Regions from separate parts of the Bradyrhizobium barranii subsp. barranii genome, predicted to be linked through region 1. Evidence: predicted binding sites of a transcription regulator. Region 1 holds the regulator's gene; each other region holds the start of a gene.

Evidence for each region. Region 1 encodes LexA, which represses DNA repair genes until DNA is damaged. Its sites were predicted from a motif close to TGTTCNNNNTGTGTTCNG; they were not measured.
Region 2: J4G43_RS08535 (ribonuclease T2 family protein) is a predicted target of LexA. The motif match lies at 4,104-4,121, and genes of this name have one in related genera.
Region 3: ruvC (crossover junction endodeoxyribonuclease RuvC) is a predicted target of LexA. The motif match lies at 6,003-6,020, and genes of this name have one in related genera.
Region 4: uvrA (excinuclease ABC subunit UvrA) is a predicted target of LexA. The motif match lies at 1,769-1,786, and genes of this name have one in related genera.

The regions. Positions count from the first base shown of each region.
Region 1 is NZ_CP086136.1:6,015,975-6,023,434, forward strand. It holds gene J4G43_RS29060 (alpha-hydroxy acid oxidase) at 1-402, shown strand, start outside; gene J4G43_RS29065 (HAD family hydrolase) at 416-1,042, shown strand; gene J4G43_RS29070 (hypothetical protein) at 1,198-1,392, shown strand; gene J4G43_RS29075 (molybdopterin molybdotransferase MoeA) at 1,624-2,835, shown strand; gene lexA (transcriptional repressor LexA) at 3,012-3,713, shown strand; gene J4G43_RS29085 (hypothetical protein) at 3,921-4,151, shown strand; gene J4G43_RS29090 (hypothetical protein) at 4,344-4,778, shown strand; gene J4G43_RS29095 (GAF domain-containing protein) at 5,002-5,943, shown strand; gene J4G43_RS29100 (ComEC/Rec2 family competence protein) at 5,953-7,460, opposite strand, start outside.
Region 2 is NZ_CP086136.1:1,744,760-1,752,219, forward strand. It holds gene J4G43_RS08515 (outer membrane protein) at 61-684, shown strand; gene J4G43_RS08520 (cold-shock protein) at 770-985, opposite strand; gene J4G43_RS08525 (23S rRNA (adenine(2030)-N(6))-methyltransferase RlmJ) at 1,240-2,100, opposite strand; gene J4G43_RS08530 (IS630-like element ISRj1 family transposase) at 2,235-3,299, opposite strand; gene J4G43_RS08535 (ribonuclease T2 family protein) at 3,342-4,058, opposite strand; gene J4G43_RS08540 (hypothetical protein) at 4,181-4,642, opposite strand; gene J4G43_RS08545 (hypothetical protein) at 4,826-5,119, shown strand; gene J4G43_RS08550 (DUF3617 domain-containing protein) at 5,150-5,680, shown strand; gene J4G43_RS08555 (ATP-binding protein) at 5,851-7,239, opposite strand; gene J4G43_RS08560 (response regulator) at 7,258-7,460, opposite strand, start outside.
Region 3 is NZ_CP086136.1:9,409,361-9,416,820, reverse strand. It holds gene J4G43_RS45630 (hypothetical protein) at 1-207, opposite strand, end outside; gene J4G43_RS45625 (hypothetical protein) at 570-800, shown strand; gene J4G43_RS45620 (methyl-accepting chemotaxis protein) at 1,580-3,004, opposite strand; gene J4G43_RS45615 (methyl-accepting chemotaxis protein) at 3,113-4,861, opposite strand; gene J4G43_RS45610 (YebC/PmpR family DNA-binding transcriptional regulator) at 5,065-5,811, shown strand; gene ruvC (crossover junction endodeoxyribonuclease RuvC) at 6,051-6,578, shown strand; gene ruvA (Holliday junction branch migration protein RuvA) at 6,575-7,192, shown strand; gene J4G43_RS45595 (hypothetical protein) at 7,189-7,460, shown strand, end outside.
Region 4 is NZ_CP086136.1:5,858,641-5,866,100, reverse strand. It holds gene uvrA (excinuclease ABC subunit UvrA) at 1-1,673, opposite strand, end outside; gene J4G43_RS28345 (outer membrane protein) at 1,977-2,735, opposite strand; gene J4G43_RS28340 (outer membrane protein) at 2,881-3,606, opposite strand; gene J4G43_RS28335 (outer membrane protein) at 3,836-4,582, opposite strand; gene J4G43_RS28330 (outer membrane protein) at 4,806-5,495, opposite strand; gene J4G43_RS28325 (outer membrane protein) at 5,729-6,490, opposite strand; gene J4G43_RS28320 (single-stranded DNA-binding protein) at 6,939-7,460, shown strand.

The DNA of each region.
Region 1 (7,460 bases):
GAGTGGATCTACGTCTCCAACCATGGCGGCCGCCAGCTCGATCACGGCCGCGGCGCCATGCATGTGCTGCCCGAGATCGTCGACGCCGTGAAGGGACGCGCCAAGATCATGGTCGACGGCGGCTTCTGCCGCGGCACCGACATCGTCAAGGCGATCGCGGCGGGCGCGGACATGGTCGGCATCGGCCGGCTGCAATGCTGGGCATTGGCCGCAGCCGGCGAGGCCGGCGTGAGGCGAATGCTGGAGTTGCTCGAGGACGAGGTGCTGCGCTGCCTAGGCCTCTTGGGCGCCACCTCGTTCGCCGAGGTCGACAAGTCCTGCCTGCACCAGGCGACCGCAACGAATGCGCCGAGCGTGTTCAGCGCGTTCCCGCTGTTCGACCATGACCCCTATCGATATTGAGTGAAAGGATGCAATGAGCTCGCTCTCTCCCGGCAGCGCGGACGCGCTCCTGTTCGATCTCGGCCGCGTCGTGCTCGACATCGATTTCTCCAAGGCGATCGCCTGCTGGGCGGGACATGCCGGCTGCAAGCCGGAAGCCATCGTCGCGCGCTATGTACGGGACAGCGAAGCCTATCGGCTGCACGAGGTCGGCAAGATCAGCGACGAGGCCTATTTTGACTCGCTGCGCGTCTCGCTCGGGATCGGCATCTCGGACGCGCAGTTCCTGGAGGGCTGGAACGCGATCTTCGCCGGCGAGATGCCCGATATCGCCGAGCTGCTGCCGCGTGCGGCCAAGCAGTTGCCGCTCTACGCCTTCTCCAACACCAACCGGCCGCATGTGGACCACTTCTCGAAGGAATATGCCGCCCTGCTCGGCCATTTCCGCGAGCTGTATCTGTCGTCCAGCATCGGCCTGCGCAAACCCGATGTGGAGGCCTTCGACCATGTCGTGGCGGCGATCGGCGTGCCCGCGAACCGTATCGTGTTCTTCGACGATCTTGCCGAGAACATCGAAGGAGCGCGGTCGCGCGGCCTGACCACGGTCCACGTGACCTCGCCCCGCGACGTCGGGAACGCCCTCAAGGCGCTCGGAATCTGATCTCTGGCCGGCAAGCCGACGGGCCGCGAATGGAACTATTTTGCCTGGGGGCGAGGAACCAAAACCCTTTGTGCATTTTTATACGGAGTTCCCGGAACGATTGCCCCTCTCAGGACTCATGAGTCCGTTGGGAATTCTACATCGGGCTTATCGTCGTGTTGGGCAAAACCTACCTCACCAAGCAGGCCTCTCTGCTGATGAAATTCGCCAGGACCACATCGGATTCTGAGCTTTCCGCCAAGCTGATCAGCAAGGCCGCCGACCTGAAATCCCAGGCCGACCCGCTGCCTGACAGGGATCAGGGCCCCGCAGCGCCGGACGTCAGTCCGTACAAGCAGCCGGGGAGCTGACCGATGCTGGCCGTGGCTCTCGTCTTTCTCGTCCTCGCCATGGCCATCCTCGTACCGGTCTGTCTCGCCTTCTGGATCATGCCGCGGCGGACTTGATGCTCACCCTTCATCGCAGAGCGGATGACGCAGGATAAATCATCCTGCGCGGCCACTGTTTTGCCTCTGCGCCTGCACTCGGCTAGAACTCTCGCCGCCGATTTGCCCGAACGGGCCCAGCAGGAGTTTTCACCCGTGGCCCTGATGCCGGTTTCCGACGCGCTCGCTGCGGTGCTGGCGGGCGCAGAGCCGCTGCCTGAAGAGATGATCGCGCTCGACGCAGCCTTCCACCGCGTGCTCGCGCGCGACGTCGCCGCGCGGCGCACGCAGCCGCCGCAGGCGATGTCGGCAATGGACGGCTATGCGGTGCGCGCGGTCGATGCGGCGAAGATCGAATCCCAGCTCACCCTGATCGGCGAGGTCGCGGCGGGCCGCCCGTTTGCGGGATCGATCGGCGCCGGCGAGGCCGTGCGTATCTTCACCGGCGGTGTCGTTCCCGATGGCGCTGATGCGGTCGTGATCCAGGAGGACACGATCGCGGACGGCAAGCGCATCACCATCAAGGAAGCCGCCGTAACGGGGCGGCACATCCGCCCCGCCGGCGTCGACTTCTCGGAAGGCGACGTGCTGCTGCGCAAGGGAGCCCGGCTCACCGAGCGCGACCTCGCGCTCGCCGCCGGCATGAATTACCCGCAATTGCCAGTCCGGCGACGCCCGAAGGTCGCGATCCTCGCGACCGGCGACGAGCTGGTGATGCCGGGTACGACGCCGGGCCACGGCCAGATCGTCTATTCCAACGGCTACGCCCTGCACGCGCTCGCCCGTAGCGAGGGCGCCGATACCATCGACCTCGGCGTTGCCGCCGATACGCTGGAGGCCACCACGGCCGGCATCGGCCGCGCGCGGGAGAGCGGCGCCGACATCCTGATCACGACCGGCGGCGCGTCGGTCGGGGACCACGATCTGGTCCAGCAGGCGCTGAGCGACGAAGGTATCTCGATGGCGTTCTGGAAGATCGCGATGCGGCCGGGCAAGCCGATGATGAACGGGCGGCTCGGCGCGATGCGCGTGATCGGCCTGCCCGGCAATCCCGTGTCATCCTACGTTTGCGGCTTCCTGTTCATGGTGCCGTTGATTCGCGCGCTTTCGGGCCGTTCGATGATTCATCACCGCCGCGAACGCGCGGTGCTCGGCCGCGATGTCGGCGCCAACGACCAGCGCGAGGATTACCTGCGCGCACGCCTCGAGCTGCGCGATGACGGCACGCTCGTCGCCCTTCCGGTCAATCACCAGGATTCCTCGCTGCTTGCGAATCTCGCTGCGGCACAGGCACTTCTCGTGCGCGCGCCATTCGCGTCGAAGGCCGAAGCCGGCACGCCTTGCGAGGTCTTGCGGCTGCCCGTCTGAGCGCTTCGTTCGCGTGCGTTCCGCGAACTTTGTCGCGTTCACGGTAAATTAAGCAGTTGCGGAACATGTATCGAACATATAGTGTCCGTTCATGATTTGTTTCGAGAATGTAGCGGCTTACTGCTGAATTCAGCGTCTCGGAATCGAACGACATCAACCGGGGGATTTTGGTCGAGATGTTAACGCGCAAACAATACGAGCTCCTGCGGTTCATCAGCGAACGGCTGAAGGAAAGCGGCGTGCCGCCCTCCTTCGATGAGATGAAGGACGCGCTCGACCTGCGCTCGAAATCGGGCATCCATCGCCTGATCACTGCGCTCGAGGAGCGCGGCTTCATCCGGCGCCTGCCCAACCGGGCCCGCGCCATCGAGGTGATCAAGCTGCCCGAGCTTCAGGCCGCTGCCGGCAGCCGCCGCGGCTTCACGCCGAGCGTCATCGAAGGCAATCTCGGCAAGGTCCGCACGACTTCGAGCCCGCCGGCGGACGAGGGCGAGCGCCCCGTCGCGGTCCCCGTGATGGGCCGCATCGCGGCCGGTACGCCGATCGAGGCCTTGCAGACCCGCAGCCACACCATCAGCGTACCGCCTGACATGCTCGGCTCGGGCGAACATTACGCGCTCGAAGTGCGTGGCGATTCCATGGTCGAGGCCGGCATTCTCGACGGCGACATGGCGCTGATCCAGCGCAACGAGAGCGCCGATACCGGCGATATCGTGGTGGCGCTGATCGACGACGAGGAAGCGACGCTGAAGCGCTTCCGCCGCCGCGGCGCCTCGATCGCGCTCGAGCCCGCCAATGCGGCCTATGAGGTCCGCATTCTGCCGCCCAACCGGGTGAAGATCCAGGGCAAGCTGATCGGGCTGTACCGGAAGTATTGATACCGGACGTGCCGGTATCGGTTATTTGGCGCCCCGCGCGCTTTCGATCGGCATCGCCGATCCGAGATTGGAGCGGACGATTGTCCGCTTCCGCTGGATAGTCTTTCTGGTTTCGCGCAGATTATCCGGCCCCTCCTCCAGCGGTAAATCCTCGGCACGCCGCACGAAGCAGCCCTGCTTCGCGGCCTTCAGGTTCGAGGAGAAGTCATGCGCCGGATCGTTCTGAGCACAATTGCTGTGGCGCTGATCGCAGCATCAGCGTCGCAAGCCTTGGACGTACAAGCCTTGGCCACGCAAGCCTTGGCCGCGCAATCGCGGCCCCATGTCCGCAAGGACACCGCCGTAAGCGAGCAAGTCCGCAAGGCCCTCGACGCCGTCGACCAACCGTCGCGGCCGGGCTGGCAATATTCCGGCTGGTCGGCGCCTGCGGGGCGCTGACACGCGCCTGCAGAATGCAAAGGGGCGGGCTTTGTTCCTGGCAGATTCGGGAAAGTTAATGTGATTGCGGCCTGCGGCGGCGAGCCGTAGATTTGCCTACAACCCGGCAGAACGTTTGGTATTTCCACTCTGATAGAGGCCTGCGCCTCGATTAAGAGACGTGGGTCGCTATCCCTGCATGAGGAGCACCCGATGTGTGACTACAGCCTGCATGCCGTCGCGTCGCGTCCCGCCGAAGTCGGCGAGACGATCGTCACGACAACCTTCCGCGGCACCTCGACGCGCGGCTTTGCCTCCGCGGCCGATCCGACCGTCGCGGTCTGCCTGCTCCCGGGGACGGAGCTCGCCTTCGCCGACAACGTCCGCTACGACAATCGCTGGATCTGGACGCGCACCGTCAATTCGCGCGTCGGCAAGTTCGGCAAGATCGATCCGCACATTCCCGATCGTCATCATGATGCGATCGAATTCCCCGACGGCAAATCCGTGCTGGTGACGCAGCTGGTCGAAGGCCAGCGTGCGACCGTGCTGCAGCTACCGGTGACCCAGCCGCTCGGCGAGCGCGAGCACAAGCCGCAGACCATCACCGACAGCCGGACAACCATCACCCGCCTGCCGATCGGCTGATGCAGCCATTCCCGGCCGGCAGGTCGGGCCAGGATTGAAATCGCCATCGCCGGCCGAGGCCGGCGAGATGGTGTCGTTTGTGTCCCGCGAAACTCCATCGGGCGGACCAAGCCGTGGCGTCTCCCACCGCACGAAGTTTGCGCTGTCCTGCCTGAATTTTGAACGTCCGTTCCGCAGCCAAATGGCCGATGCTTGGTGCGGCTTGAGACGGCGGGCACGTTCGATGAAGACCTTCATTCGCGTCGTTGAACTCTGGGTGCCTGACCGCACGCGCATGCGGCTGGAATTCGGCGGCGGCCTCTACGGCGAAGGGTTGTCCGCGTTTAGGGACGTGAGCGAGGATCTGCACTTCGGATATGACGAGGGGCTTCCCGGCAAGGCCTGGGCCAGCGGCCACCCCGTGATCCTCACCAGATTCACCGATTCCTATTTCAAGCGGACCGATCAGGCCATCGCCGCCGGGCTGACCTGCGGCGTGGCGGTGCCGGTGTTTTCAGGCGAATTCCTGCAAGCCGTCATGGTGCTGTTCTGCGGCGACGACGAGGCCCATGTCGGCGCGATCGAGCTCTGGCACAACGATGCCGAAACCTCCCACGAGATGGGGCTCGTCGACGGCTATTACGGCACCGCCGACATGTTCGAATTCAACTCCCGCCACACCAGATTTCCGCGTGGCTTCGGCCTGCCCGGCCGCATCTGGAAAGCCGGCCTGCCGCTGATCATCAAGGACCTGCACGATGCCAGGAGTTTTTTGCGCTGGGAGGACGCCGCCAAGGTCGGAATCAATCTCGGCGTCGGCGTTCCCTACCGGGCCGGCACCGATCAGACCTGGGTGCTGACATTTCTCTCCGCGCAGGCGACCCCGATTGCGCGACGCTTCGAGATCTGGGTCCCGGACGAGGCCCGTTCGGCGCTGGTCTTCCGCGCCGGCGATTGCAGCGCGCAGACCGACCTCGCCGCGCTCTATGCGACGAAATCCATCGCCAAAGGCGAAGGCAGCATCGGCGGGGCCTGGGCCACCGGCATGCCCGCGCTCAACGACGATCTCGCGCGTGACGGCTCGGTCGCGGCCTCGCAGGCCAGCGCCTCTGGACTGAGCCAGATGGTCGTCCTGCCGGTGATCGGCAATGCCAGGCTCGACGCCGTGCTGGCCTGGTATCTGTAACCCGTCCGCTCAATCCTCAGCCTGCAGGTCGGCTTCCGATGGCGTCGCGTCGCGGTTGCGGGGAGCCGCCGCCTGCGGCGCAAGGCTCGCGCTGAAATCCGCCTCGCCGGCAGCCGCCGGCGACCACGGACGGTCTGCCCCCCTTGCCTTCGCCGCCTGAACCGCAAAGCCGTCGCCGCTTCGCGTCAGCGCCAGCGCGCCCTGCCTTGCGAGACGCTGACGGTCGACAACCATGGCCGCGCAATCCGGCGGCGCCGGCCGCGCCGTCACCACCAGCGCGGCCCGGCTGCAATCGTCAGCCAATGAATCGATGCGCAAGGCCAGCGCGACCAGGCGCCCGTCGGCGAGCGGCGTCACGCAGCCGGCTTCGTCGCACGACACGCCGGCGGCCAGTGAGGCACTGCCGGCATCGCGCGGATCGGCGTCGGCGGCGAGCCATTCCTTCAGAAGAAAACTGTCCTTGCTCGACCTGATGAGATGCAGGTGCCCATCCCTGCCCCGCACCGCGACGCTCTGGCCGTCACCGGCGATCAGGACATCGGGCTGGCGCGCGCACAGTCCCCAGAGGATCGCGGCCAACAACACCACCGCGCCGGCCCAGCGCAACGGCGTGCGCAACAAGCCCATCACGATGATTCCCAAGCTTGCGGCGATCAGCGGTGCGATGCCGAAAGCCGAGATGCGGCCGACCGCGCCCGGCAAAGCGGCCACCCAGCGCGACACCGCAACCATCCAGTCGATGCCGATCCCCATCAGCCACCAGAACGGACCATCAAGTCCGAACGGCGCTGCAATCAAGCCCAACAGGCCCGCGGGCATCACCAGGGCCGAGACCACCGGCATCGCCCCGAGGTTGGCGAGCACGCCGAACGGGGTGACACGGTGAAAGTGGAAGGCGGCATAGGGCGTGGTCGCGAGCCCCGCGATCAGCGAGGCCAGGAAAAGCATCGCGATCTCGCGCCCGCCCCACATTGCAATCCGCGCGGTCGCGGAATGATCTGGCGACGCAAACAGGTTCGGCATGCCGATCTGCACCAGTGCCACCAGTCCGAGCGTCGCGGCGAAGGACATTTGAAAACTCGGATGCACAAGTGCCTCCGGTGCGACCGCGAGCACGATCAGCGCGGCCACCGCCAGCGTGCGGAAGGTGATGGCACGGCGATCGACCATGACCGCGATCAGCACCACCGCCGTCATGAAGAACGAGCGTTGCGTCGCGACCTCCGCGCCCGACAGCAGCAGATAGAACGCGGCTGCGACCAGCGCCGCGGCCGCCGACCATTTCTTGATGGCAAAGCCGGCCGCCATTCCAGGGATCAACGCCAGCAGCGCGCGCACCGCGAAGAAGACCACGCCGGCGACGACCGCCATGTGATAGCCGGAAATCGAGAGCACATGTCCGAGCCCCGAGATGAACATGGCGTCGTTGACGGGCGTGGTAATCGCATCGCGCCGGCCCGTGAGCAGCGCGGTCGCAATCGCCCGGTTGTCGCCCTCGAGCGTGGCGCGGATGCGCG
Region 2 (7,460 bases), 4.3 Mb from region 1:
TTTTGCCTTGCGCGGCGGCGCAGGCATCGCGGGGGGCGGCCGTTGCGTTGGAGAGTACCGATGAGGGGGTTCGTTGTAGGCGCAGCCGTGTTGGTTGCAGCCGGCTGGACAGCTTCGGCAGAGGCCGCCGATCTCAATTACGGGCAGGGTGCGCCCTACACCGTCAATCAGCCGCTCAATGCCTATAGTTGGGCCGGTCCGTATCTCGGTGCCAATCTCGGCTATGAGTGGGGCTCGGTGAGTAACTCGCCCGTCAAGCCCTCCGGTTTCGTCGGCGGTGTACAGGCCGGCTACAATTTCCAGAACGGTCCATGGGTGTTCGGCGTCGAGGGCGATATCCAGGCCGCGGGCGCTGATGACACCTTCGCGCCGTGGAAGTTCTCCAACCCCTGGTTCGGCACGCTGCGCGGCCGTGCGGGCTATGCCTTCAGCAACGTGCTGTTCTACGGCACCGCCGGCCTCGCCTTCGGCGAACTGCGCGCGCAGACATTCGGCTGGACGGAGTCGCACACCACCGCAGGCTGGACCATCGGTGCCGGCGCGGAAGTCGGCTTCGCGCCGAACTGGAGCGCCAAGCTCGAATATCTCTACATCGATCTGTCGACGAGCCAGTTCGCAATTACCGGCGTGTCAAACGGCTATAGCGCCAGCGTTGTGCGCGCAGGCGTGAACTATCACTTCTGATAGTTGAAGAAGAAAATACCGGACAACAGCCTCCCGGCCGCTCGCGGCCGGGATTTTTTTCGCCAGGTGTTCGCTCGAAAACGCTCTAGGAGACGATGACCAAATTGACTGCCTTTGGTCCCTTCCCCTTCTTGTCCGGCTCGACTTCAAAAGTAATGCGCTGTCCTTCGGCGAGATCTTTCAGTCCCGCCCGCTCCACAGCAGTAATGTGCACGAAGACGTCGCGCCCGCCGTCGTCGGGCTTGATGAAACCGTAGCCGCGCTCGCCGTTAAAAAACTTGACCGTTCCCGTCATGGCCATCGGGAAACTCCCCCTCATTGCTCCTCCGTCGCGACGCAGACTCACGTCACGACATGACCGGGCCTTACGAAGCCCGGGAGCTGGCCATCCTTGGGCGGACCTTTCTTTCGGTCCGATCGGATCTTTCTTAGGCCTTCACTCCGCCGCAACCATTCGCGGAAGCGGAACGTAAAGCCAGTCACGGAAACAGCATAATACGGTTCTCTGCAGATTGACTACCGCTCCTGCATCTTTTTCCCAAGAATGCCGGTGTGTTACGGCCTCGGCACCTCTAATCGGAATCTGGCAGCTCCGCCCTGTCCGAGCGGTATCTCCAGCTCGGGCAGGATCGTCTTGAGCTCGCCATGCAGCGTGTACGGCGGATTGACGATCAACAATCCGGCGGAGGTGAGGGCGGCGCCATCAAGCTGCGGCGCGACACTGAATTCGAGACGCAGACATTTTCCTGGTGGTTTTGCTGCGGCTGCGAGCCGCGCCACTGATTGCACCAGCGTGTCGGTGGCGCGCCGGCTCTTGGCGGGATACCAGATTACATAGATACCGGTCGGCCATTTCACGAAAGCCGCCGAGAAGGCGTCGCCGAGCTTTTCGAACTCGTCTTTCGCCTCGAACGGCGGGTCGATCAGCACGAGCCCGCGCCGTTCCTTCGGTGGCACGAAGGCCGGCAGCGCGACCCAGCCGTCGAGATCGACCACGCGCGCCTGTTCGTCGCGGCGCAGCACACCGATCAGCGCCTTGCGCGCCTTCGGCTCGAGCTCGCAGGCAACGAGGCGGTCCTGCGGCCGCAGCAGGCCGCGCGTGATCAGCGGCGATCCCGGATAGGTCTTGAGCTCGCCCTTCGGATTGTAGGCGCGAACGATGTCGAGATAGGGCTTGGCCAGCGCCACGGCGTCGTTCGACAGGCGCGCCTGCATCAGCCGCGCGATGCCGGTCAGCCATTCGCCGCTGCGGCGCGCCTCGTCGCTTTCGAGATCATAGAGGCCGGCGCCGGCATGGGTGTCGATGACACGGAATGCGCCCGGCTTGTCCTGAAGGTAGGTAATGATGCGCGCGAGCACGATGTGCTTGATGACATCGGCGAAGTTTCCGGCGTGGAAGGCGTGACGGTAGTTCATGAGACAGGACTACGCTACGTCTCGGCTTGAGCAAAGCGGCATGCGCGTCTGTGCCGGCATGGACCCCGATTCTGCAGCGCACCGCCGAACCGGCGCTGCGTCCGGGGCACAAACACTTGGACTAGTACCCGGAATCAGAGCTGAGTGATACGGCGGCCTTTGAAACGGCGTTGACGGACCTTTTTCTTGGTCCAGACGAAGGGCTCGGCTCTGTCGTTGTATGCGTTGACGTAGGCATCGATGTGTTCCTGAAGCTGCTTGAGGCTCGTGAAGGAGGTGCCGCTGAGCGACTGCCCCTGCAAGATGGAAAACCATACTTCGACCTGATTGAGCCATGACGCACTTGTCGGCGTGAAATGAAATTGCACGTTGGGGTGGGCCTTGAGCCAGTCCTCGTTCTTTTTATGGGTGTTGAGGTTGTCGAGGATGACGTGAAGCTTGCGGTTCGGAAAAGCCGCGGTGACGCTGTTCATGAAATCGAGAAACTCGACGCGGCGCCGGCGTTTTGAATTGGTCGCGATGATCTTTCCGGTGGCGACTTCGAGCGCCGCAAACAATGTTGTGGTGCCATGCCGCTTGTAATCGTGGCTTTGGCCGGTTAAGGCGCGGCCATTGGGCAACTTCAGATAACCCTGCGCTCGCTCCAAAGCCTGGATCGAGGGCTTCTCGTCCACGCACAGCACAATGGCCTTCGCCGGCGGCGCGACATAGAGGCCGACAACATCGGCGGCTTTGGCCGTAAAGTTCGGGTCGTTGCTCTCGCACCAGGACTTGCGAGCCACCAGGTCAATCTTGTGGCTGCGCAGGAACCGCCAGACATATTGGACATCGACATCGCCCAGCGCCTCGGCCAGCAGGGGGCCGGTCCAGCGCGCAAACCCTTGCGGTGGCGGCTTATCCAGCAGCTTCAGAATCCGCTTGTCGGTCGTCTTCGTATAGATCGGCTGCTTGCCAGGCCGCGGCTTGTCTTGCAGCCCTTCAAGGCCATGGTCGGCATAGCGATGCCGCCAAAGGCTGACAATCCGCGGCTGGACCCCAACTTCCTTGGCGATCGACCGGGTGCTGCGCCCATCCGCCGCCAACAGAACTATCCGCGCCCGCTTCAAATCGCGCTGCAACGTCACCGGTGAGCGACAGCACGCCTCAAGCACCTTGCGATCTTTCCTCGAAAGGTGGACTTCTCTTGCTTCGGGTATCATCCCGACCTTGAATCACGACTCACGTTCCAAGAAAAGTGGGTACTAGCCACCTCTGATCGGCGGCATCGTCACCTGGTCGCGGCGGCAGGCGCGGCGCTCGATCTCCTCGCAGGCCCGGAATTGCAGGTCCTTGCTGAGGCAGATGCGGACCTCGGAGAGCCGGGTCCGATTGCAGGTGACCGAGATGGCCGCGTTGCTCAGGCCCGCATTGGCCTTGATGAAGGCTTCCTCCACCTCGCCCGGCGCCACGGTCTTGGCCTGCGACAGTTCGAGATATTCCGCGGGGATCTTGATCGCGGCGCGCGCCTTTCGGATCGTCTCGAAATAATTGCGGCTGTCGAGCCCCGAGCAGGTGCCGTGCTTGTCCCACTCGTTGAAGATCAGCCCCGGCGCCGGCATCAAATCGAGCATCGAAGAGACGATGTTGCGGTTCAGGCGTGGCGACGGCCGCTGGCAATATTCGGGGAAGCCATTCTCATATTGCGGCCACAGCCCGTGCACCACGAACGCGTAGGGCCGCCCGCTGCACTGCATCTGCGAGCGACCGCCGCCGCCGCGGTTGCGCTCGGACGCCTCCTCGCAGAACGAGGGCGACCATGACAGCGACAGCACATAGAAGTCGAATTCGCCGGGCGCGTTCTGCCGTTTGTCCTGGGCCTTCGCGCCGCCCGGCAGCGCGACCAGCCCGGCGGCCAGAACCAGAGGAAGGGTCAGTGAGATCACGAGACGGGTGAACGAATGCAATCTAAAATGAAACATGGCGACGCCCCTCAACTAGACTGTGCAATCAGCCTAGCAGGCAACAAGAACATTTCAAGAACAAAATTCGGGCCGGCCCGCTGGGCGCCTGATCAGTCCGATTCAGGCCTTTCGATCGAGGCTCAGGGCCTGGCGGCGCGGCAGGACGGATTGTAGGCCCAGTTGCGGTCAAGCCCGACCACGCACCATTCCACACCATTGCCGTAGCCGGAGAAGCCGCCATCCTCGATGATCGAGAAATGCACCTTGCGCACCTTGCCGTCATTGAGCATGGCGTCGCCGGTGCAATAGCGGCGCGGAATGTTGTCGGACTGCCAGGGCCGGAACGCGATCTCGTGAACGGCGGCGAAGCCGGTGATCTTCAACGAGGAATTCCAGAACGAGCTTTCCTTCTCCCAGAACTGGGTGGCGATGGTCGGCAGCGCCCTCTCGCAATCGACGACGGCGCCGTCATAGCGCGGCCCGTTCAGCCAGAAGTTCAGCTCCAGCGGATTGGCAGCCCTGGCCTCACCGAGCGACAGCGCTCCGAACATGAGGCCAAGCAAGGTGGCAAAGCGGAGCGATTTCAGGGGGAGGGCGCGCATGGGCAATCCGGACAGCTGGGTCTTGCGAAGGATGGACGGTGCCGCGAAGGCCGGGGCAGGTCAAGTGCAGCGCGGCAACACTTGGCCAAGAGTTGACCCCAACCTCGCAGCCGGCGGGGCATCAGTTCTTTTCATGGACCTCCCGGCACCGTAAACTGGCGCCAACCAATTGGAGTGACGGGAATGCGAATCATTGCGGCCGCGGGCTTTCTTGCCCTGGGTATGATGGCCAGCCAGTCGGCACGCGCCGATCTCCTTCCGGTGCCTCCGTTCAAGGGCAACGACACCGGCGGCATCATCGCTTATTCGCTGGCGACCCAGGCGGATGCGCGGCAGGTCGCGGTCGATCACTGCGCGCGCTACGGCAAGGTCGTGAAATTCCTCGCGGTGCAGGCCTTTGAGGGCGGCTACATCTCGTTCTCCTGCCGTTGGGTGCCCTATGGCGCTGCCCAACAGCCGATCCGCACGCTGTACTGAGGCGCTTTCGGAACGTTGGGAGCTTCCCACATGACGCGCAAGCTCGCTTTGCTCGGCTCGGCCCTTTGTCTTGTGGTGTCGGCAGGCAGCGCCGGCGCTGACGATCTGCCGGTGCGCAAGGCCGGTCTCTGGGAAATGAAGATGGTCAGGACCGGCACGCCCATGCCGGAGATGACCATGCAGCACTGCACCGACGAGACCGTCGACAAGGAGATGAACAACAACGTCTCCCCGATGGCCAAGCAGATCTGCGCCAAGCAGGACATCAAGAAGACCGCGACCGGCTATGTCAGTGATTCCGAGTGCAACGTCGCCGGCATCAGCACGACCTCGCATGCCGAGATCACCGGCGATTTCAACTCGGCCTATACGGTGAAGACCTCGTCGCATGCGCAAGGCGGCGCCGCCGGCGCAGCAGGCCGCGACACCACGATGCAGCTCGAAGCCAAGTGGCTGGGGGCCTGCAAGCCCGACCAGAAGCCCGGCGACATCGTGATGCCCGGCGGCTTCAAGATGAACGTGCGCGACATGGACAAGTTGAAGGCGTTGCTGCCGAAGTAGGTTTGTCTTCCCCTCTCCCCTTGTGGGAGAGGGTGTCTCGCCGCGTAGCGGCGAGACGGGTGAGGGGTATCTCTCCGCGCGTGACTCTCTTACTTCTGAATTCGAGGAAACAACCCCTCATCCGGCGCTTCGCGCCACCTTCTCCCACAAGGGGAGAAGGGAAGAGCCGCCTACACCGGAATCCGGACACTCGCCCTTAATCCCCCCATCGGGCTGTCGCCGAGGGTGATGTCGCCGCCATGCGAGCGCGCGATGTCGCGGGCGATGGCTAGCCCCAAGCCCGTGCCGCCTTCGTCCTGGTTGCGGGCGTTGTCGAGACGGAGGAACGGCTTGAACACCTCTTCGCGCAAGTGCGCGGGAATGCCGGGGCCGTCGTCCTCGACCGTGACGGTCAAATAACGGTGATCGCGCTGGCCGTTGATGGCGATGCTCTTGCCGTAGCGCGCCGCGTTGGTGACGAGGTTGGCGAGGCAACGCTTGAACGAGGCCGGCTTCACGGTCACCACGGGCAGGCCGTGGAACGCGACGGTCGCGGTGTGGCCGTGGCGCTCGGCGTCGCTGCGCAGCTCCTCGAGCGCCTGCGCCATGTCGGTCGGCTGCGACTGCTCGCCGGAATCGCCGCGGGCAAACGCAAGGTAGTCCTCCAGCATCATCGACATCTCGTCGACGTCCTTGCGCATGCCCTCGAGCTCCGGGTTGTCGCCAATCAGCGCCAGCTCGAGCTTGAACCGGGTCAGGATGGTGCGGAGATCGTGGCTGACGCCGGCAAGCATCGCGGTGCGCTGCTCCATCGTGCGCTCGATGCGTGACTTCATCTCGAGGAAGGCGACCGCCGCGCGCCGTACCTCGCGCGCGCCGCGCGGCCTGAAGTTCGGCGCCTCGCGGCCCTTGCCGAAACTCTCGGCGGCGTCTGCCAGCCGCAGGATCGGCTTGATCTGGTTGCGCAGGAACAGCACGGCGACGATCAGGAGGATCGAGGAGGTGCCGACCATCCAGAACAGGAAGATCTCCGAGTTCGAGGCATAGGCGGCGCTGCGCTGCGCGAACACGCGCATTACGGCATCGTCGAGCTGGATGCGGATCTCGACGAGGTTGGAGCGGCCGACGGTGTCGATCCAGAACGAGCGTCCGATCTGGCGGCCGAGCTGCACCGACAGCGTCTGGTCGAGCAGCGAGAAGAACGGCTTTGGCCCCGGCGGCGGCATGTCACCGGCAGGCAGGAAGTCCACCACGAGCCCGAGGCGCTGCTGGGCGATGCGGCGGATCTCGTTGCGGTCCTTGTCCTGCGGATAGCCCTTGTAGACGTCGATCAGCGCGGCGATGTCCTGCACGACAGCAGCCGACAGGCGGCGCGTCACCGTGTTCCAGTGCCGCTCCATGAACACGAAGGCGACGACCGATTGCAGGATCACCATCGGCACGATCATGATGAGGAGCGCGCGCGCATAGAGGCCGGTCGGCATCCAGCCTTTGAACGCGTTGCCCATCCAGCCATAGGCGGCGGAGACGCGGCCGGCGGCGCTCTTCAACAGCGTCAGGCCGGTATCGATCGTGCTCATCGGTCGCGCTTCACTGCTTTATGGCGAGGCCACCAGGCGGTAGCCGATGCCGCGCACCGCCTGGAGGAACAGCGGATTGGCGGGGTCGGTCTCGATCTTGCGCCTGAGGCGGTTGATCTGCACGTCGACGGCGCGCTCGTTGACGCTGCCATTGCCGGTGAGCGCGCTGCGCGGCACGGTCTCGCCCGGTGTCTCCGAGAGAATCCGCAGCATCTCGCGTT
Region 3 (7,460 bases), 3.4 Mb from region 1:
TCCGATCGGCCCTGAAAGCGTCTGCAACTCGGCCTCAATGGTCGCGATATCCTGCTCCAGCTGCGCAATAGACGACCGACAATCGAAGCCCGTCCTGGCCTTCAGGTCGACTGCCAAGCGCCGACGATGCGTCCTCAGATTCTCCAGCGACTGGCGGTCCTTAAGTCTTGTATAGCCGTCCACAATCAACTCAATCGCAGTCGACATAATCTTACCTCACAATCAAATTTCGGATCTGCAATACGGATAGGCTTTAGCGAGGAACGGGGGCGGAGTAAATCGACAAAGAAAAACCGCCGACCTTTGCGAGCCGGCGGGAGTTTGGACTGTAGATTGCGATCGGGGCTTCCGGTCGCCGTTCGACGGTAGCATGGCGGCACGCCAGCGAGAACCGCGTCACAAACCTGTGGCATGACCATTGCATAATTCAGGGCAACTGGGATTTCAGCGCTCAGTTAGAGAATAGGCGCTGCCGGGACGCTTATTTCGAGCCCGGCGACGCTTCACTTCCTTTCCCCTTGCGCCATCGCTACGGCGCATTTTGTTTCGACGGCCGGGATATTTGGCGCATGGCATACGACACGGCAACAGTACATATGCTCCGCAACGTTCTAGACGACGTTCTTTCCAGCCCGTCGTTCACTCGTCAGCAGCAGCGATCTGCCGTGGAAGTGGCCGAGCGTGTTCTCTGGCTCGCTTCGCAAGGGGAGCGTGAACCGATTAGGATCAAGCGGCACCTGCTAAATGAGTTCTTGGTGTCTGCTGAGAGTGATGCCGAACCGGTCGGCCCCCTCGCATGATCGACTGCTAGCGACTAAGCTCAAAGTCCGTTGGCCCGACTCGGACCTCGGGCGATGTCCGCCCTTCGAACCGCTGTTGATCATCCACCGCGCCTGATCCGCTACGTCTCTTTTGTAAGTACACGTCCGGAGACTACGACGGCGCCGTTCGCCGCCCGACGATATTGAGCCGCATGGCCGCCCTCCGATCCGGGCCCCATGAAAGGGCCCGGGCCCCGATCCGGGCTTTTTTAATGGGGATAGGCGGCTCCGGGAAAATACAGTATCGGTTTACAGTATCGCCCGGCGGCCGAAAGCGGGAAGAACCTTTCTTCTCAATGCCTTCGGCCATTTCGTCCCTTTCCCACAAGGGGAGAAGGGAAGGGGAGGAGATGGGAATTTCGGAGTAATAGCATCATGCTCCTGTTTTGCCCGACGGAGCAATGGGTGCAGCGTGATGAGTTGAAGTCCGATCAGGCTCGGCGGACGGCAAGGCACAGCTCTCTCCGTTCCCTCCCCCCTTGCGGGGGAGGGGCAGGGAGAGGGGTGCCACACGGGGACTCTTTCGAGTCGCTGACACGCAGGCTCGATGCCGCGTCAACAGCCGGTACCTTTTCCTGAGCTGCCCCTCTCCCTAGCCCTCCCCCGCAAGGGGGGAGGGAACGCACCTCCGTCGGCGCGCTAGGTGTGTCTCTTCATAGGCATCCAAGCCATTGATTCCCCACGCCCCGGTTACTGTGCATGGGGTTGTTTTCCAGATTTTTGATTCAGGGTCGTAGGCGCGGCCGTCGCGGCGGGCGTCAGCTCTGCCGAAAACCCATCCGGAAGGCGCCCCAGTGCTTGCCGCGGATCACGATCGGCGAGGACAGGTCCTTCATCAGCACGAACTGTCCGCCGCCCATGTCGCGGCGATAGGTCTGGAGCAGGAACGGTTTTGTGTTGGCCGCGACCTTCTTCACCGCGCGGTCGCTGAACAGGCGGCGGTTGCGGCAATTGGCGTTGTTCCAGACGGGGTCCTTGCCCTGCGGCAGGCGGTAGTTCGGGTTGTGGGTCGGCAGATAGCCGCCCTTGGCCCACGCGACGCAGAACACGATGCGGGGGTCTGACTTCTGGATCGGGTCCTGGATGGCGGGCAGGGCGCGGTCGGTGAAGTCGACGTAGTTGGTCTTGTATTGCTTGGGATCGGTGCCGGGGATTTGCCGGTAGTTCTCGTCCATGAGCTGGTCGAGCGTGATCTCGCCGCGGTCGATTGCGGCCTCGAACTCGTCCGAGATCCGCTTTGCGGTCTCGACGACGACGCGGATCAGCGGCGCATCCGATGTCTCCACGCCGCTGTCGGCGATCATTGCGATCAGCGCTTCGGACGTGTCGAGCAGTTTTGTCACGCGCTGATCGGCGTTCTTGAGATCGCGCGAGGACAGGTCGACGCCCTTGGCGAGCTCGTTGAGCTCGCTGATGACCGTGTCGCAATGGCCGAGATTGGAGGTCGCGGCGCGCGTGACGCTGTCGATCTCCGCTTCCACCGAGGCAAAACCCTGCTGGACCCGCGAGATGATGCCGGAGATCTGCTGGGCGCCTTCGCCGGCAGTCTTGGCGCGTTGCGAGGCGTCGCTGCTCTCGCCGATCAGGCCTTCGATCTGGCCGTCGAGATCGCGCACGGTGTCGGAGATCTGATGCGTGGCCGCACGGGTGGCCTCAGCGAGATTCTTGACCTCGCTCGCCACCACTGCAAAACCGCGGCCGGCATTGCCGGCGCGGGCCGCTTCGATGGTGGCATTGAGCGCGAGCAAATTGGTCTGCTTGGCGATCGCCTCGATCGAGCCGGACACTTTTGCCACCTGCGCCAGCGCCGAGCCGACCGCGCTCAGGCGCGCCTCGATTCGCTCCACGGCTGCGACGAGCTCGGAGATGTGGCTGACCGCGGTGTCGACCGCGCCGCGCGACTGCGCGATCTCGCCGACCGCCGCTGATGCGGTCGATTGCACCGCTTGTGAGGCATTGGCGATATCGTGATTGGCCGAGACCATCGTCTCGGCCGTCTCCTGGAGGTGATGGAACCGTTCGGATTGGTTCGCGACGCGGTTTGCGACTTCCTGGACGTTACCGGCGATGTCGGCGAGCTCGACGCCGAGGCCGCCGATGCGGTCAGCGAGCTGGTCGATCAGACGTTCGGCAAGTGTCCGGTCGGAGCCGGTGTCCAGGACTGCCAGTTGTGCGACGGACATGTTTTGAGAGTCCTCCAGTCAGAGCCGTTCGCCGGCTCCCCGCGGCATTCCCATTCCAATTCCAGCCTTAAAGGATGATTCGCGGCCGGCGTCTTGCCTGAGCGTGCACTACAGCTTGTAAGCCGTGCGGAATCCGCCCCAGTGCCGGCCCTGGACGCGGATCGGAACGTCGATCTCGCGCATCATCACGGTGTTGCCGTTGCCCATATCGCGCGCATAGCTCTGGACCAGGTACGAGCGCAGGTTGTGGGCGGCGGCGAGCCCTGCCGGATCGTTGAAGATCCGCCGGTTGCGGCTGTTGGCCGTGTTCCAGGCGGTGTCGCCCGGCCGCTGCGGATGCGAATAGATCTTGTTGTGCACCGGCAGGAAACCGTTGCGGTCGACCATGGCGCAGAATGCCATGCGCGGTTCCTTGGCGAGAAAGGCTTCCTGGAACGGCGGCAGCGCGCGGTCGGCCCAGTCCAGATATTTCGTGCGGTATTGCTGCGGATTGGTGCCGGCGATCTCCGCATAATCGGTGTCGAAGAGGTCGTCGATCCCGACCTCGCCGCGTGCAACCGCCTGCTCGAAAATCCGGGTCAGCGCCGTGCCGGCTTCCATGGCGCGAGTGACGAACTCGGTGTTCTCCTCGTGGATCGACCAGAGCCTGTCTTCGATCTTCTCGCTGAGATCGGCGTTGGGGCTGACGAACTGCGCGCGGGCGCCGGCCTTGGACTGCTCGATCACGCGCAGGCGGCAGGCGCCGACGCCTTCGAGGGTGCCGTCGACGATGGCCTGCGTGGCAAGCTTCGCCGCCTCCGCGCCGCCGATCAGCACGCCGTCCATCGCGATCTCGTAGACCTGCAACATGCCGCGCGCGGTTTCGAACTTGAGATGGCAGGGCAGCCGCTCGGTCTTGCGGCGGTCGTCGTGCTCGCTTTGGCGCAGCAGCACCGCACAGCGCGATTTCAGCTTCCGTGCGAAGGTGGTGACGGCCTTGCCGGCGCTGGCGACGTTCTCGCCGTGGGTCTCGGCCGCCTTGGTCGCGGCATCGATCTCGGCCGCGCTCTCGCCGACCGAGATGATGAACTGCGACGCGCTGGCCGCGTTGCCGGAGACCTCGCTGGTGGTGGCATTCTGCTCGGCCACCGCGCCGTTGACGGTGTCGAACACCGGGCGGATCGCCTCGATCGCCTGCGCGATGCGATGCACGGCGTCGGCCGAGCCGGCGGCGTCGCGCTGGAGCGCGTCGATCTTCCTGGTGATCTCCTCCGTCGCGCCCTGGGTCTGCACCGCGAGCGCCTTCACTTCGGTCGCGACGACCGCAAAGCCCTTGCCGGCCGCACCCGCACGCGCGGCCTCGATGGTGGAGTTGAGCGCGAGCAGCGTCGTCTGCCGCGCGATCTGTGCAATCAGATTGACGACATTGCCGATGGCGGCGGAGGATTCGCGCAGGCGGTCGACATTGGCGCGGGCTTCCTGCGCCGCGGCGCTCGCTTCGTCGGCGAGCTTGCCGGCCTCGCGCACCTGCGCGCCGATGCCCTGCGCGGACTGGGTAAACTTGTCGGCGGCATGGGCGAAGGTCGAGGCGTTCGACTGCGCGGCATTGGTCCGACCGGTGAGGGCGTCGGTGCGCTCGCGAATATCCGCGAGCGTTGCCGCGGTCGCCTCCGCGCCGCCGGCGACCGAGTTGGCGGCCCGTTCGAGCTGGCGGATCATGGCGCCGAGCTCGAGTTCCAGCAGTTCCAGGATTTCCCGGGCGGAATCGGCCTCGGCCGACGGGGCAGGCGCGGGATCGACCGGCGACGGCGCGGCCTGTGGGGTTGCCACGGGCGCGGACAAGTCGGGCAGACGCTTCCGAAACAATGCGAACGCCATCAGGTCACTCTTGTCGGGGAACGGGCGGTTGCTATTTTCGCAGGCCGGAATGAAATCAGGGTTAACGGTGCCTGACTCCTAGGCACGGGCCACTACGATATTACCTTAAAGTCGTAGAGCCTCTTTCATTCCGGTGGGTTGGCGGCCTATAAGGCCGCGCTTCCCACGCTCACCTTTGGCGCACGATTCCTGACGAGACACGCATGGCCGGACATTCCCAATTCAAGAACATCATGCACCGCAAGGGGCGGCAGGATGCCCAGAAGTCGAAGCTGTTCGGCAAGCTGGCGCGGGAAATCACCGTCGCGGCCAAGCTGGGCACCCCCGATCCCAACATGAACCCGCGCCTGCGTGCCGCCATCATCGCGGCGCGCCAGGAGAACATGCCGAAGGACAATATCGAGCGCGCCGTCAAGAAGGCGCTCGGCAATGAGGGCGAGAACTATGACGAGATCCGCTACGAGGGTTACGGCCCCGGCGGCGTCGCCGTCATCGTCGAGGCGCTGACCGACAACCGCAACCGCGCCGCCTCCGACATCCGCTCCTTCTTCACCAAGTCGGGCGGCAATCTCGGCGAAACCGGCTCGGTCTCCTTCATGTTCGACCGCACCGGCATCATCGAATACGACCGCAGCGTCGCCTCCGACGACGCGGTGCTGGATGCCGCGATCGAGGCCGGCGCCGATGACGTGGTCTCGGGCGAAGGCGGACACGAGATCTACGCCTCGACCGAAAGCTATCGCGACGTCGCCAAGGCGCTGGAAGCCAAGTTCGGCGAGCCGCGCAAGGCCGCGCTGATCTGGAAGCCGCAGAATACGGTCGCGGTCGACGACGAGACCGGCGAGAAGCTCTTGAAGCTGATGGACCTGCTCAACGAGCACGACGACGTCCAGCACGTCTACGCCAATTTCGAGGTGTCGGACGCGCTGGTCGCGAAGATGGGCGGCTGAGGTCGCTCTCCTGTCCCAGATTCTGCTGTCGTCGCCCGGCTTGACCGGGCGACCCAGTATTCCAGAGACGTCAGAGGGAAACGGAGAAGCCGCGGCGTACTGGATACCCCGCTTTCGCGGGGTATGACCGCGTGTCTTGTGGTCGTCATCGCGGGCACCCAATCGCGACACCCCACTTCCCCTGTTACTTCCGTTCTGTTTCTGTTTCCCCCACCGCAGCCAGCCGCTATCACTGGCCCATGACTGCGCTCCCGATTCGTGGCCCCGTTCGCATCATCGGCATCGACCCCGGCCTGCGCCGCACCGGCTGGGGCGTGATCGAGGCCGAGGGCAATCGTTTGATCTACGTCGCCTGCGGCTCGGTGGAACCGCCGGACGATTTGCCGCTGGCGAGCCGGCTGCTCGCGATCCATGAGGGGCTTGCCGCCGTCCTGTCCGGTCACAAGCCGATGGAAGCCGCGGTCGAGCAGACCTTTGTGAACAAGGACGGCGTCGCGACGCTGAAGCTCGGCCAGGCCCGCGGCGTCGCCATGCTGGCGCCTGCGATGTTCGGCATTACTGTCGCCGAATACGCGCCGAACCAGGTCAAGAAGACGGTGGTCGGCGCCGGCCACGCCGACAAGCACCAGATCGCGATGATGCTGAAGATTCTGCTGCCGAAAGCCGAGCCGCCGTCAGCGGACGCCGCCGACGCGCTCGCCATCGCCATTACCCACGCCCATCATCGCCAAAGCACGGCGCTCAGGCTGAAGGTGGCGGGCTTATGATCGGCAAGCTCAAGGGCCTGATCGATTCCTACGGCGAGGATTATGTGCTCCTCGACGTCGGCGGCGTCGGCTATCAGGTGCACTGCTCGACGCGGACGTTGCAGCATCTGCCGTCGCCGGGCGAGGCCGCCGTGTTGTCGATCGAGACCTACGTCCGCGAGGACCAGATAAAGCTGTTCGGCTTCCGCACCGACCAGGAGCGCGAATGGTTTCGCCTGCTCCAGACCGTGCAGGGCGTCGGCGCCAAGGTCGCGCTTGCCGTGCTCGGCACGCTGGCGCCTTCCGATCTCGCCAACGCCATCGCGCTACGCGACAAGGCCGCGGTGGCGCGCACGCCCGGCGTCGGCCCCAAGGTCGCCGAGCGCATCGTCACCGAATTGAAGGACAAGGCGCCGGCCTTCGCCAATGTCGATCCGGCCGTCGTCCATCTCGCCGGTGCCGTTGACGACCAGCGCGCGCCGCGCCCGGTGGCAGATGCGATTTCGGCGCTGGTCAATCTCGGTTACGGCCAGCCGCAGGCGGCTGCCGCTATTGCATCCGCATCGCGCAGCGCGGGCGAGAGCGCCGAGACCGCGCAACTCATCCGGCTAGGCCTGAAGGAGCTGTCGAAGTGAGCGCGGCCCACGCCAATCCCGTCGCCGCCCTGTTTCGTCGCCTTTCGCGCGTGGCCGGTATCGTCGTGATTTTCTCCATTGTCGGGCCGCTGACGACCGCCGCGTTGGTTGCTGTGACGGTAACGGCGCTCGGCGCCGCGGTGCTGCAGATGTTTCTCGTGTTCCTCGAACTGGAAGCACTGCGTGCTCTGGTTTCGATCGCGGTCGTGCTGTTGGCCATCGTCACGATTCTCGCCTCGTTCCTTCCTGCAGTCGTCGCCGGCCTGAT
Region 4 (7,460 bases), 160 kb from region 1:
TGCAGGCCGATCGAGGGCTCGTCCAGCACGTAGAGCACGCCAGTCAGTCCCGAGCCGATCTGCGAGGCGAGGCGGATGCGCTGGCTCTCGCCGCCGGACAGCGTGCCGGAGGAGCGGGACAGAGTGAGGTAGTTGAGGCCGACGTCGAGCAGGAAGGTGAGGCGCTCGCGGATCTCCTTGAGGATGCGGCCGGCGATCTCGTTCTGCTGCGTGTTCAGCGCTTCGGGCACGGTCTCGAACCATTCGCCGGCCTTCCTGACCGACAGCTCCGAGATCTCGCCGATATGCTTGCCGCCGATCTTGACGCAGAGCGCCTCGGGCTTCAGCCGGAAACCCTTGCAGCCCTCGCAGGGGACGTCGTGGAAATACTTTGCGAGCTCCTCGCGCGCCCACTCGCTCTCGGTCTCGCGATAGCGGCGGTTGATGTTGGTGATGACGCCCTCGAACGGCTTCTTGGTGTCGTAGGAGCGGACGCCGTCCTCGTAGGAGAACTTGATCTCGTCCTCGCCCGAGCCAAGGAGGATCGCGTTCTGCGTCTTCTTCGGCAGATCCTTCCATTTGGTGGTCAGCGTGAACTTGTAGTGCTTGCCGAGCGCGGTCAGCGTCTGAATATAGTAAGGCGACGACGACTTGGCCCAGGGCGCGATCGCGCCCTTACCGATGGGGAGCTCCTTGTCGGGGATGACGAGGTCTTCGTCGACATGCTGCTCGACGCCGAGGCCGCCGCAGGCCGGGCAGGCGCCGTAGGGATTGTTGAACGAGAACAGGCGCGGCTCGATCTCCGGAATCGTGAAGCCGGAGACGGGGCAAGCGAATTTTTCGGAGAACAGGATGCGCTCGGGTCCGCTCTTGTCGTGAATTTTTGCGGTCTTCTTCTTTTCTTCGGCTTGTGCAGCCGCTGCAGGCGCATCGGCGAACTCGACGACGGCGAGGCCCTCCGCGAGCTTCAGCGCGGTCTCAAAGCTTTCGGCGAGGCGCTGGCCGATGTCGGCGCGCACCACGATGCGGTCGACCACGACGTCGATGTCGTGCGGAAATTTCTTGTCGAGCGTCGGCGCCTCCGCGAGCTCATGGAAGGTGCCGTCGATCTTGACGCGCTGAAAGCCCTTCTTGAGCCATTCGGCGAGCTCCTTGCGGTACTCGCCCTTGCGGCCGCGGACGACGGGGGCGAGCAGATAGAGGCGGGTGCCTTCGGGCAGCGCCAGCACGCGGTCGACCATCTGCGAGACGGTCTGGCTCTCGATCGGCAGACCCGTGGCGGGCGAATAGGGCACGCCGACGCGCGCCCAGAGCAGGCGCATGTAGTCGTAAATCTCGGTGACGGTGCCGACGGTCGAGCGCGGGTTCTTCGACGTCGTCTTCTGCTCGATCGAGATCGCCGGCGACAGGCCGTCGATCTGGTCGACATCAGGCTTTTGCATCATCTCCAGGAACTGACGCGCATAGGCCGACAGCGATTCGACGTAGCGGCGCTGGCCCTCGGCATAGATGGTGTCGAAGGCGAGCGAGGATTTGCCGGAGCCGGATAGCCCCGTGAACACCACCAGCTTGTCGCGGGGGATCTCGACGTCGACATTCTTGAGGTTGTGCTCGCGCGCGCCACGGATCGTAATTGCGCGCAGGCTGGATCCCGCGTTCTGCTGTTGGCGCTTCGCCTTGATCACTTCATCCATCCGAGTTGCCCTCAAGGAATCCAAAGGTGCGCGATCGCGCCAACAAAAAAGGCGCGCATCGCCCGGAACCGGGATCGGCGCCGATGGGTATGGCAGCGAACGTAGGAAGAACGGGGACGGATTTCCAGTGGCGTGTGCGAATCGTCAACGGATTGTTGGCGCGCTGGCGGCATCTGGCAGGAGCGGGGCGCCCGGAACATGCGAAGGGCCAGCGCGAGGCCAGCCCTTCGTTCGCCTTTGAATGCGGATTTGGGGCAATCCGCACGTGATCAGGACTTGGAGGTTCCTGAGGGAAGCTTTGTCTCAGTATTTGGCGACGACCGGGCCGCCCCAGCGGTAATTGATGCGGATCAGGCCCATGTCGATATCCTGGCCGATCCGGTCGGTGCGCGGGGCGAAGCCGCCGATGAGCGTTGCGAAGTCAGCGCTGTGATGGCCGAGGAAGACATGGTTGTACTCGCCGCCGACCGACCAGTTCTCGGCAAAGCCCCATTCCACGCCGATGCCGATCGCGTAGCCCCAGCGGGTCTGGTTGACGCTGTTGAACGTCGCCGCCGCTGGCGCGCCCGGAAAGAAGGTGTCGTATTTGTCGTGGGCCACGGCTGCGCCGGCCTTGCCGTAGAGCAGCAGATTGTTCACGGCGTAGCCGAGTTGGCCGGTGAAGAGACCGAAGCTGTCGATCTTGGTCTGGTTCGTGATCGGCGCCAACGCCACGCTGACATTGCTGCCCTTGAAGTCGGCCCAGTTGCCCTGGCCCTCGATGCCGAACACCCAGCGCGACTTCTGCCAGCGATAGCCGAGTTGTCCGCCGACTGTGCCACCGCCCGCATTGTGACAGCCTTCGCCAACGGCCGGATCGACAGCGATGCCGAGCGCGCGGGTCACGCCCCAGCAGGCATGGGCCAAGCCGCCGCCGCCGTTGATGCCGGCATAGATGCCGCTCCAGTCATAGACGGGAATGGCGGCCGCCGGCGCCTTGTAGATCGGGAGATCGGCGGCGGTAGCCGGCGCGACCGCGCCGAGTGCGAACAGGCTGACCGCAGCCAGCATCCACGTCTTCATGTCACGTCCCCAACTCGCCAAAGCCATTCGCGGACGCCTTGCGCGCGCCTCACGACTCCAAGACGGTTGGGTGCACCCTCGCGCGAAAACAAAAAGGCCGGCGCAAGGCCGGCCTTTCGTAACGCGATGGCGTCGGAGGCGAAGATCAGTATTTGGCGATGAGGGGGCCGCCGAACCTGTAACTGACGCGGGCCGTTGCAATGTCAACGTCCTGGCGGATCCGATCGGCGCGCGAGAACGTGCCGTTGTTGAACGTAAAGCGGTTGTCGCGCGATCCCATGAAGCCGTGCACATAATCGACGCCGACCACGATGTTGGGCGTTACGCCGAAATCGAGGCCAGCACCAATCGCTCCGCCCCAGCGCGTTTCATTCGCCCTGTCGAACACGAAGCCGGTGGCGGTGGTGAAGCCCTCGTATTTGTCGCTCACAACCATCGCACCACCCTTCGCGTAGAACAGCACATTGCTCCAGGCGTAGCCGACCTGGCCGGTCACGAGGCCGAAGGCGTTGATCTTCGAGCGGTCAGAGCCGACGCCGCCGGCAGCCAGGCTCGGTCCATTGGAGCCGCTAAGGTGAGCCCAGTCGCCCTGGCCTTCCACGCCGAACACCCACGACGCGCTCTGCCAGCGAAAGCCGGCCTGGCCGCCGGCCACGCCGCCGGTCGCGGTGTGGCAGCCCTCCGATGCGGGGGGAGTGACCGGCGCACCGAGGATGTTGGTGACGATGTCCCAGCAATTATGGCTCCAGCCGCCACCACCGTTGGCGCCGATGTAGAAGCCGCTCCAATCGTAGACCGCGGCGATCATCGGGGCAGGAGCTTTGGTGTAGGGGCTCGCCGCCAGGTCGGCCGCCGAAACGGACGTGGTCATCGCGACTATGCCGGCGGCGGCAAGCATAAACTTGTTCAAGACGGACCCCCCAAGGCCAAAGTTGTTGCGATCTTCGATACAACCTTCGAGGTGCGACAGTCTGTCACCGGAGGGTCACAGCGCGCCGAAAAATGGAACTTGTCCGCAAGCGCTCGCGCCGTGCGCGCGAAAACAAAAAGGCCGGCGCAAAGCCGGCCTTTCGTAACGCGATGGGCGTTGATGGCGAAGGTCAGTACTTCGCCACAACCGGGCCGCCGAAGGTGTAGTTCACGCGGACCGTGCCCATATCGACGTCCTGCTTGATACGGTCGATGCGGTCGTTGATGCCGAGAATCGTGAACGAGTTGTTGCGCTTGCCCATGAACAGATGGTCGTATTCGATCGCAACGGACCAGTTCGGCGCGAAGCCGAATTCGAGGCCGGTGCCGACCGCGCCGCCCCAGCGCGTCTCGCTTGCGCTGTCGAGGACCACGCCGACGACCGTGCCGTTGTACTTGGCATGCGTGACCGCCGCGCCACCCTTCACGTACCAGAGCACATTGTTCCAGGCATAGCCGACCTGGCCGGTGAACAGGCCGATCGCGTCGATCTTGGTCTCGTTGACCAGCGGAGCAAGCGCCACGCTCGTATTCGAGCCCTTCAGATTGGCCCAGTCGCCCTGGGCTTCAAGGCCGAACACCCAGCTGGCCGACTGCCAGCGATAACCGACCTGGCCACCGACGACGCCGCCTGTCGCATTGTGACAGCCTTCAGCCGTGTCCGGACCCGCAACGCCGAAGATATTGTTGACATCCCAGCAGTTGCGGCTCGAAGCGCCGCCGCCGTTGATGCCGAGGTAGAACCCGCTCCAGTTGTAGATCGAGGCCACAGCAATGGGCGCCTTGGTGTAGGGGCGGGCCGCCAAATCGGCCGCCGAGGCGGGAGCCAACGCGCTGAGTGCGAACAGACTGGCCGAGGCCAGCAAAACCTTCTTCATTTCAATTCCCCAGTTTCGTTTCTCTTTGTCGACCAAAAACGGCCGACCCAATGACCCAACCGATGTCATTGCTCTACACCATTGAAGCCGAAGGTTGTGTCGCCGGGATACCACAGCTTTCCCCGAAAACGTTGGGAATCGGTTGGCCTGGATCTGGACGCGCGAAAACAAAAAGGCCGGCGCAAGGCCGGCCTTTCGTAACGCGGTGCGTTGGAAGCGAAGCTCAGTACTTCGCGACCACCGGGCCCCCGAAGTGATAGTTCACGCCGACCTGCACGGTGTGGAAGTTGAGCGTGCCGGTGGGCAGGGCGCCCGAGAAGTAGGTCTCGCCGCCGAGGCTGCGATAGAGGTACTCGCCCTTGACCGACCACTGCGGAGCGAAGAACGCCTCGACGCCCGCGCCGACGGTCCAGCCGGAGTGCCACTTGCTGTCCGATGCGGTCAGGCCGAGAGCGGAGAGGGTGATCTTGTTGTCGATCCAGGCGTAGCCGCCGGTGCCGTAGAACAGGACCTGATTGACGGCGTAGCCGATACGGCCGCGCACGGTGCCCATGGCATCGGTCTTCGAGCTCGCCGTTGCGGTCACAACGCCGAATCCGGGAACAACAGTGGCGCCGGTCGCCGAAGCGCTGACGTCAGCCCAGGAACCATCAGCCTCGACGCCGAACACGACGTTGCCGGTCTGCCAGTTGTAGCCGGCGGTGCCGCCGACGAAGCCACCATTCATCTTCGGGTCGCCGGAACCGTTTTCCCAGGCGCCGCCGCCGACGATACCGAGGTAGAAGCCGGTCCAGTTGTAGACCGAGGCCACCGCCACCGGAGCCTTGGTGTAGGGGCGCGCCGCGAGATCAGCGGCCGAAGCCGGAGCAGCGAGAGCGAACAAACAGGCCGAAGCCAACAAAACCTTCTTCATTTTCAAACTAATCCCAGTCCCGGTTTCTGTTTTTGCCTTCCGTGCGTTCGGAAGGACATCGGACGCCGTGGTCCAACTGATGTCGTGCTTACACGAGCAAAGCCGCAAGTTGTGTCTCCCAAAAGCCACAATAATCGCAAAACGTAACGGTGACTGACCTATAATTCCCGTTGCCCACGCAAAAAGGCCGGCGCGAGGCCGGCCTTTGATCTCCAAGCGATTTCAGAGGGATGTCAGTATCTTGCGATCATCGGGCCGCCCCAGCGATAGTTCACGCGGACGAGGCCGATATCGACGTCCTGGCTGATGCGATCGGAGCGTGTGGCAACGCCGAGCGGGGCGAAATTGCCGGATCCGGTGAAGCCGATGGTGCGGTTGCCGAGGAAGATGTGGTCGTACTCGAAGCCCACGGTCCAGTTCGGGGCGAATCCGAACTCGACGCCCGCACCCACGGTGCCGCCCCAACGGGTCTCGTTGGCCCGGTCGAACTCGAGGCCGCTGGCGACGTCGAAGCTGCGGTAGCGATCGCTGACGACGGCGCCGCCGCCCTTCACGTAGACCAGGACGTTGTTCCAGGCGTAACCGACCTGACCGGTAATCAGGCCGAAGGCGTTGATCTTCGAACGATCGCGCAGGCCGCTGATCGCACTGATGTTGTCACCCGAGAAATCGGCCCAGTTGCCCTGGCCTTCGAAGCCGAACACCCAGTTGGCTGACTGCCAGCGGTAGCCGACCTGGCCGCCGACCGTGCCGCCGGTCGCGTTGTGGCAGCCTTCGCCTACGAGAACGCCACCGCCGATATCGACGTCCCAGCACTTGTGGCTGGTGCCGCCGCCGCCGTTGATACCGATGTAGAAGCCGCTCCAGTCGTAGATGGTCGCGATCATCGGTGCCGGAGCCTTGGTGTAGGGACGCGCAGCGAGATCTGCCGCGCTTGCGGGAGCCGACAGCCCCAACGCGATTGCACCAATAGTACCAATCAAAATCTTATTCATTGCAGTCCCCCCAGTTTCTGACCGCTTTTCGAAGTCCCCGAAGCGGCTGATCAGGCGCGACGCCTTAAGAATCTAATTCCGCGGCAAGCGTAGCTTAGGCGGGAGGCGGAGTCCGTCTCCGGAATGCAACAGTCGGGCGGCATCTGAACTGCTTCTAACTTGATGAATGTTAAGCTGTTTCGCCGTCCTCAGGAATTCGGGGAAATTCCATTTGGCGCAGGCCGTCTTTGTGCAGCGCGGTGTCGTCTTGCCAACGCAACAAGGTGAGGGGTGTCGTAAGAACAAATCTGGAACGAACCCGCCAGGGGTGCTATATATGGGGATAAGTGGAGGGGTGACGGGCCGATCCGTCCGCGCAAGCGTATAGGGTCGCGTCAACAGGTTGCAGAGGACGCGGGCGCGTCCCGGGCCTTCTAAAATTCAGTGGCATTCGGAGTGGAGAGCGGCGATGGCGGGAAGCGTCAACAAGGTCATTCTGGTTGGAAATCTCGGCAAGGATCCCGAAATCCGCCGCACCCAGGACGGGCGGCCGATCGCGAATTTGAGCATCGCCACCTCAGAGACCTGGCGCGACAAGAATAGCGGCGAGCGCAAGGAAAAGACCGAGTGGCATCGCGTCGTGATCTTCAATGAAGGGCTCTGCAAGGTCGCCGAGCAGTACCTGAAGAAGGGCGCGAAGGTTTACATCGAGGGCGCGCTCCAGACCCGCAAATGGACCGACCAGAGCGGCGCCGAGAAGTACTCCACCGAGGTCGTGCTCCAGGGCTTCAACTCGACCCTGACGATGCTCGACGGCCGCGGCGGCGGTGGAGGCGGCAGCTTCGGCGACGAGCCGGGCGGCGATTTCGGCTCCTCCGGTCCCGTCAGCAGCGCGCCGCGCCGTGCCGTTGCCGCCGGCGGCGCCGGCGGCGGCGGCGGCGGTGGTGGTGGTGGCCGCAACAGCGACATGGACGACGATATCCCGTTCTGA